2 regions of the Stutzerimonas sp. KH-1 genome follow, and region 2 is predicted to be linked to the other one. Evidence: predicted binding sites of a transcription regulator. Region 2 holds the regulator's gene; the other holds the start of a gene.
What was found. Region 2 encodes FliA, which starts transcription of late flagellar genes. Its sites were predicted from a motif close to CTAAAGTTTNNNNNNNNNNNGCCGNTAA; they were not measured.
Positions count from the first base shown of each region.

Region 1: the regulator FliA is predicted to act here: its motif matches at 1,886-1,913, upstream of ACX1DW_RS00960 (methyl-accepting chemotaxis protein).

Region 1 covers NZ_CM137011.1:196,426-200,519, forward strand. The annotation lists gene ACX1DW_RS00945 (AraC family transcriptional regulator) at 1-714, opposite strand, end outside; gene ACX1DW_RS00950 (3-isopropylmalate dehydratase) at 828-1,253, shown strand; gene ACX1DW_RS00955 (DUF6746 family protein) at 1,276-1,626, opposite strand; gene ACX1DW_RS00960 (methyl-accepting chemotaxis protein) at 2,120-3,739, shown strand; gene ACX1DW_RS00965 (alpha/beta fold hydrolase) at 3,860-4,094, shown strand, end outside.
Region 2 covers NZ_CM137011.1:678,555-682,648, reverse strand. The annotation lists gene ACX1DW_RS03395 (chemotaxis protein CheA) at 1-860, opposite strand, end outside; gene ACX1DW_RS03390 (protein phosphatase CheZ) at 872-1,666, opposite strand; gene ACX1DW_RS03385 (chemotaxis response regulator CheY) at 1,690-2,064, opposite strand; gene fliA (RNA polymerase sigma factor FliA) at 2,139-2,864, opposite strand; gene fleN (flagellar synthesis regulator FleN) at 2,882-3,709, opposite strand; gene flhF (flagellar biosynthesis protein FlhF) at 3,801-4,094, opposite strand, start outside.

The sequences.
Region 1 (4,094 bases), 480 kb from region 2:
CTGGCGTAGCCAGTGCTGGCTGCGCTGGATTCGACGGTTGAGCAGGTAGGCATGCGGTGTCATGCCGTAGTGCTGGCGGAAGGTACGAATCAGGTAGGAAGGCGACAGCCCGGCGGCCTGGCAGATGTCTTCCAGCCGCAACGCGCGGGTGCAGTGCTCGGCGATGTAGTCGGCCGCCCGTTGCAGCTGCTCGATCGGCTCTATGCCGCGCCCGGCGACAGACGGAGCCAGGGTCTGCTGCAGCAGGGTGAAGTATTCGACCGCTGCACTTTGCTTGTGCAATGTGTCGGCGCGCGGATCGAGCAAGGTGGCGTGAAGTTGCCTCAGCGCGCTGAAAAGCAGTGGGTCGGTGCTCTGGATGGGGCCGTACGGCACGAACGTCCCGTCGGGGCTCGCCCCCAGCTCCTGTTGCAGCGCGCCCAGCCAGCGGCTGTCGACGTAGAACATCAGGTACGACCAGGGCTGGCCGTCGATGGGGTTGCAGGCATGTACGGTCTGCGGGTTGATCAAGACAAGGGTGCCGTGGGCGACCCGTTCACGGGCGTCGCCGTTGAAGTAGGTGCTGGCACCGGCGGTGATCGCGCCGATGGAGAACGTCTCGTGACAGTGCGGCGCATAGCAGACCTTGCGCCCGTCGGCGACGGCACGCGCTTCGAGGAACGGCAGGGCCGGGTCGCGCCAGAAGCGGGGTTGGTCGTCGTCCGGGTTATTCACGTTGCGCCTGCCGTCATCGATACGAAACTGGGGTCTGACTCTAGCAATCATCCGCCGCTCTGGCATGCTCGATCGTCCGGCTCGCCGCTTCGTCTTCCGAACAAGGAGTTCACATGCGCCCGTTGCTTGTCTTCATCGCACTGCTTTCGCTGGCCGGCTGCTCGTCCTGGCAGCCCGACGCCGAGGATATCGAGCCGGTGCCGGCCGAGCGGGTGCTGGCCTACCAGCAGCCGCTGGACAACGCCGGCGAGGTGGTGGTGACGCGGGACTTCGGCCTGCGTGGTGGCGGTTGCTACATCGCCGTGCTGATCGATCGCCAGCTGGCGGCGCGCATTCATGTCGGTGAGGTGGTGCGCTTCCAGGTGCCGGCCGGTGCGCGGATCGTCAGCATCGGCACCGATCCGCTGGATGACACCCTGTGCGGCAAGCTCAGCCTGCGCCGCGAGAAGCTGGCGCAGGTGCAGGCGGGGCAGGTGCTGGAGTACCGCGTCATCAGCGACAACCGCATCGGCTTCGATATCGTGCCGGTCGAGCGCTGATCGGGCGGCGGGACGAGCTCGGTTACTTGATCACCGTCCGCGCGGTCTTCAGGTAGTCGGCGCCGTAGCTCTTCAGGTCGTCGGCATTCTCGGCTTCCGAGGCGATGTGGATCTCTTCCAGCGTGTCGTTCAGGCCATCCATTTCCTCGACGATCTTTTCCAGGGCCGCTTTCAACGTGTAGGTCAGCTCGTGGATGTGCGCCATGTTTTCCGGCGTCTGGCCCTGCGCCAGAGCCTGTTCGAGGCGCGAGTTGTAGTCGGAGAAATTCTTCACCGCTTCGGCCAGGTTGCGCGACGGCTGTGCGTCGGCCAGCACATGGCCGGTGGCGAGAGTGGTCAGCGCCAGGGCGGCGGTCCGGATGAGCGTTTTCACGAAAGATCCCTTGCTGGAAAAATGTCGGGCGCGAAGGTATCACCTGCTCATCCGGACGATGTGTGGCAGCGCACAGTCTGCGCTGCGCCATTAGTCGCATGCGCCTGCTGATTGGCTGGCGGTGCGGTCGCGCGGACTTCTGTCCTGCTGATGCCACGGCGATTTGGGAAAAGACTGAGGCGGCCGACCACGGGCGCGAAAGTTCCGCTTGTCGTGACACGCCGGCCGCTCTGGCATGCCTATTGCGACGATCTTTTCGCTAAAGCCGGGAAGTCCTCGGCCGATAGCAGTTCGCTTGCTGGCATATGGCCTTGATGGCCGCCGGCACCTGCGGGGGCTCAACAACAATTCGCCACGCATCTGCTCCGTCTCTTGGATACGCGTCCTGCAACAGGACCATGCGGCACGGCCTGTCGTCTGGCCTGCCGATTCGAACCTCATGCCTTTGCCAATTGCCGATCCATCGGACGGCACGCCATATGGAAAAGAACGAATGATGCAGCAACTGACAATCCGAGCCCGCCTGCTGATTCTGGTCGGGGCCATGCTTGCGGCCTGCCTGGTGATCGGCCTGACCGGCCTCAATGCCCAGCAGCGCAGCGTCGCCGGCCTCAACACCGTGTACCTGGACCGCGTCGTGCCGCTGCGTGACCTCAAGCTGATCGCCGACCTGTACGCGGTGAAGATCGTCGATACCACGCACAAGACTCGCAGCGGCATGCTCAGCTATGGCCAGGCGCGCGACGAGGTGCGCAACGCCCGCGCCGAGATCAACCGTCTCTGGAGCGCGTACCTGAACACGCGTTTGATCGATGCCGAGCGCCAGCTGGCATCGCGTATCGAGACCCTGATGAAAGCCGCCGACGAACCGTTCGACGCCCTCGAGCGCACGCTGGATCGGCACAGCGAGAAGCGTCTGGCGGCGTTCGTCATCAACGATCTGTATCCGCTGGTCGATCCCATATCCGAAGGCTTCACCCAGCTGATCGAGCTGCAGCTGGGCGAGGCCAAGGTCGAGTACGAACAGGCGCAGGCGCTCTATCAGCGCAACCGCCTGTTGAACATTGGCCTATTGCTGGCGCTGCTGGTGGGCGGCGGCCTGTTCGCCACCGTCATGCTGCGCAGCATCAGCCGGCCGCTGGATGAGCTGAAGCAGGCGGCGGCCTCGGTGGCCGCGGGCGATCTGAGCCGCGCCATCGAGTGCCGCGGGCGTGACGAAATCACCGAGGTGCAGCGGTCGATCCGCCAGATGCAGCAGACCCTGCGCGATACGCTGCAGGACATCCAGGGCTCGGCGACCCAACTGGCATCAGCCGCCGAGGAGCTGCACGCGGTCACCCAGCACACCGCTCAGGGCATCCATCAGCAGAACGAGGAAGTGCAGATGGCTGCCACCGCGGTCACCGAGATGTCCGCGGCGGTCGACGAAGTGGCCGGCAACGCCAACCGCACCTCCGATGCCTCGCGCGATGCCGAGTCAGTCGCCGACGACGGACGCCGGCAGGTCACCGCCACGCGCCAGACCATCGACCAGTTGAGCGACAAGCTGCAGCAGACCGCAGCGACCGTGACCCATCTGGCCGAAGAGGCGGCGAGCATCGGGCAGGTGGTGGATGTGATTCGTGCGATCGCCGACCAGACCAACCTGCTCGCGCTCAACGCTGCCATCGAAGCGGCGCGGGCCGGCGAGGCCGGGCGTGGTTTCGCGGTGGTCGCCGACGAGGTTCGAAATCTGGCGCAGCGCACGCAGAGCTCGACCCAGGAGATCGAACGCATGATCGGCGCCATTCAGGGTGCCACTGAGGAGTCGGTGCGCGACATGCAGCAGAGCAGCGAGTTTGCCGCGCGCAGCCAGCGTATGGCGGGTGAGGCCGACCACGCGCTGGGGCTGATCGCCGAGCGGGTCGGGCAGATCAACGAGATGAACCTGGTGATCGCCAGTGCCGCCGAGGAACAGGCGCAGGTCGCGCGCGAGGTGGACCGCAACCTGGTGGCCATCCGTGACATCTCTGAACAGAGCGCCACCGGCGCGCAGCAGACCTCGGTGGCCAGCGACGAGCTGGCGCGCCTGGCCACCCAGCTCAACCAGCTGGTCGGGCGCTTCCGTCTCTGAAGCGGCTCGTCGGACGCGGTCGGGACATGTGTTGTCGCACTCCGGCCGCGAACCCGGCAGCACGAATGCATTCCTATGTACGGAGCTTTGTCCCGATCCGTACCAAACGAGGAGTCGCACGTGAGAACTGCCGTGTCCGCCCTGGCGCTTGCCGCCGGTCTTACCCTGAGCTTGCCGCTGCTGGCTGAAGACCGGCCGGTCTATGGCCCGCAGCTGGAAGGCTTCAGCTATCCGCACCCGCTTGAGCACTACCGCTTCGAGTCCCAGGGCAAGCCGCTGGAGATGGCCTACATGGACGTCGCGCCGACCGGCCGGGCCAATGGCCGCACGGCGCTGCTGCTGCATGGCAAGAACT
Region 2 (4,094 bases):
CCATGCAGCTGATCGAGCAACGCTTCGAACTCGTCATCGGTGATCTCGTCGCTTGCGCCTGCCCCACTACTGGCCGTTGCAGGCTCGGCAGCCGCCGGCGTGGTCGCTGCGGTGGTTGCCGGCTCGAACTTGCCCTTGCCGTGCAGCTGATCGAGCAGTGCTTCGAACTCGTCATCGGTGATCTCGTCGCTTGCGCCTGCCCCACTACTGGCTGTTGCGGCAGCCGCCGGCGTGGTCGCTGCGGTGGTTCCCGGCTCGAACTTGCCCTTGCCATGCAGCTGATCGAGCAATGACTCGAACTCATCATCGGTGATTTCGTCAGCCACGGTGCCTGTATCGGCGGATGCCAGCGGCTCGACAACGGGCGGTTCGATCGCGTCCAGTAGCTGCTCGAAATCGCTGTCGGCGCCTTCGCTCACAGGCTCGGCGATCGCCTGGGGCGCTGCGGCGGCAGGTGCTTCGTCGTCGGATGCAGGCTCGGCCAGACGGGCCAATGCGGCCAGCAGTTCCGGCGAGGCAGGAGTAGGTTCGACGCGTTCACGGACCTGGCTGAACATCGCGTTCACGGCGTCGAGCGCCTGCAGAACGACGTCCATCAGTTCGGAATCGACTCGACGCTCACCCTTGCGCAGGATGTCGAAGACGTTTTCGGCAATGTGGCAGCATTCCACCAACTCATGAAGCTGGAGAAAGCCCGCACCGCCCTTGACCGTATGGAACCCGCGAAAAATCGCATTGAGCAACGCCATGTCATCGGGGCTGCTTTCCAGCTCCACGAGTTGCTCGGACAATAATTCGAGAATCTCGCCGGCCTCTACCAGGAAGTCCTGGAGAATTTCTTCATCGGCGTCGAAGCTCATATTCACTTCCCCTAAAAGCCCAGGCTTGAAAGCAGATCATCGACATCGTCCTGGCCGGAAACGACGTCTTCACGCATATCGGCATGCATCTGCGGACCTTCACCATTGGAAGGCGATTTTTCTTGTTTTTTCTTCTCTTGCTCGGCGCGCATGGCATCGCGGTCGTGCTGGATGCCAGCCACGCGGTCGACCTGCCCCGCCATCAGGACGAGATTGAGCAGATTGCTTTCAAGCTCGGTGATCAGTCGGGTGACACGCTTGATGACCTGGCCGGTCAGGTCCTGGAAATCTTGGGCCAGCATGATTTCGCTGAGGTTCTGCGAAAGCTGGCTGCCATCGTTCATGCTGCGCTTGAGGTACTGGTCGATGCGCTTGACCAGCCCACGGAACTGTTCAGCATCCATTTCGCGGCGCATGAATCGCTGCCAGTCAGCCGTCAGGCTCTGGGCCTCGTAGCTAACGTAGTTGACCAGCGGCGCCGATTCCTCCACCAGATCCATGGTGCGGTTGGCGGCCTTCTCGGTCATCTCCACCACATAGGACAGGCGATCGGTCGCGTCGGTGATCGGTGACGGATCGCCGCCGGTGGCACAGGTATCCATCTCGAGTTTGACGATGGCGTTGTGCAGCTCGCGGGTGAGCTTGCCGACTTCCTGATAGAGGCTGTGATTACGCGCCTGGCTGAGTTCATTGAACATCTGCGTCGCTTCATCGAAGCGGCCCTGCTGCAGGCTTTCAATCAACTTTGGGGCGTTGGCCTTCAGAGTCGCTTCGAACTCTGCCAGGCTCTGATCTGCTTGCGTCATAGTGCCCTCGCGGCGTTGCTGCTTCAGCCGTTGACGCGCTCGAAGATCTTCTCGATCTTCTCCTTGAGCACCTGGGCAGTGAAAGGCTTGACCACATAGCCGTTTACGCCGGCCTGTGCCGCCTCGATGATCTGGTCGCGCTTGGCTTCGGCAGTGACCATCAGCACCGGAAGGTGCTTGAGGCGCTCGTCGGCACGCACGGTGCGCAGCAGATCGATACCGCTCATGCCCGGCATGTTCCAGTCGGTGACGAGAAAGTCGAAGCTGCCGCTCTTGAGCATCGGCAGCGCGGTGGTGCCATCGTCCGCTTCGGCGGTGTTGGTGAACCCCAGGTCACGCAAGAGGTTCTTGATGATTCGTCTCATCGTCGAGAAGTCATCGACGATGAGGATTTTCATGTTCTTGTCCAAGTCGACCTCCGTAAGTCCCAAAATGCCTCAGCAAACCGAGCACGTCATACCGCAAACAATCGTCAATTGGCGCGCCATTCACCGAGGCGCGCACGCAGGCGCGCCGCACACTGGCTATGCAACTGGCTCACACGCGACTCGCTGACTCCCAGCACCTGACCGATTTCCTTCAAGTTCAGCTCTTCGTCGTAATACAACGACAGCACCAGCTTCTCGCGCTCCGGCAGGTTGGCGATGGCTTCTGCCAGCGCCAACTGGAAACGTTCGTCCTCCAGATCGCGGAAAGGCTCGGGGTGCGTGCTGCCGGCATCCTCCTGCAGCTCGCCATGCTCGCCTTCCTGCAGCAGGTCGTCGAAGCTGAACAGTCGGCTGCCGAGGGTATCGCCGAGGATGCTGTAATACTCATCGAGACTAAGCTTAAGTTCGGCCGCAACTTCATGATCTTTAGCGTCACGACCGGTTTTCGCTTCAATGGCGCGGATCGCCTCGCTGACCATGCGCGAGTTGCGATGCACCGAGCGTGGCGCCCAGTCGCCCTTGCGCACCTCGTCGAGCATGGTGCCGCGGATGCGGATGCCGGCGTAGGTTTCGAAACTGGCGCCCTTGCCGGCGTCGTATTTCTTCGCTGCTTCCAGCAGTCCGATCATTCCAGCCTGGATCAGGTCGTCCACCTGCACGCTCGCAGGCAGACGCGCCAGAAGGTGGTAAGCGATACGCTTGACCAACGGCGCGTACTGATCGATCAGGCGATATTGAGCATCCTTTGCCTGAGCCTTGCTGTAATACATAGCGGATCCGGCACCTGTCATTCGTGGCTTTCTGAAGCGGGACTGATGAGGCGCTCGACGAAGAACTCGAGATGGCCGCGCGGGGTAGCGGGCAACGGCCAGGTATCGATCTTCTGCGCAATGGCCTTGAAGGCCAGCGCGCATTTGGAGCGCGGATAGGCTTCATAGACGGCACGCTGCTTTTGTACCGCTTTGCGTACGGCCTCGTCGTAGGGCACGGCGCCGACATACTGCAGCGCCACATCGAGAAAACGCTCGGTGACCTTGGTCAGTTTGGCGAACAGGTTGCGACCTTCCTGGGGCGCATGCGCCATGTTGGCCAACACCCGGAAACGACTGATGCCGTAGTCACGGTTGAGCAACTTGATCAGAGCATAGGCATCGGTGATGGACGTGGGTTCATCTGTCACGACCAGCAGCACTTCCTGCGCGGCACGCACGAAGCTGACCACCGAATCACCAATACCGGCCGCGGTATCGATGATCAGCACGTCCAGTTCATCGCCCAGTTCACTGAATGCCTGGATCAGACCGGCATGCTGCAGGGACGACAGCTGCACCATGCTCTGCGTCCCGGATGCCGCGGGCACGATACGGATGCCGCCGGGGCCCTGAATCAGCACATCGCGCAGATCGCACTCACCGGCGATCACATCGGCCAGGGTTCGCTTGCTGGTCAGGCCAAGCAGGACGTCGACGTTGGCCAGACCCAGATCGGCGTCGAGCAACACCACACGCCGGCCGAGATCGGCCAGCGCCAGCGCCAGATTGACCGACACGTTGGTCTTGCCGACGCCACCCTTGCCGCCGGTCACCGCAATCACCTGTACGGGATGCATACCCATGTTCACACGCCTATATCTTGCTGGGGCCATACGGCCGGCGATGCGCCCGCATGGCACGCATCTGGTTCATTCTGGTACCGCACTCGCTTGATCATCCGGCCCGCCGTGACGAGCCGTTGTACAACCCGGCGAACATGTCGGCCATGGCCTCTTCGCTCGGCTCCTCGCCTGATTGCAGGCTTACCGCACGGCTGACCAGCTGGTGGCTACGGGGCAGATGCAGGTCATCCGGAATCCGCGGGCCATCGGCGAGGTAGGCTATCGGCAAATGCTGGCTGATCGTGAGGCCGAGCACATCGCCGAGGCTGCCTGCCTCGTCCAGCTTGGTCAGGATACAACCCGCCAGGCCGCAGCGACGATAGTTGTGCCATGCCGCCTTGAGTAC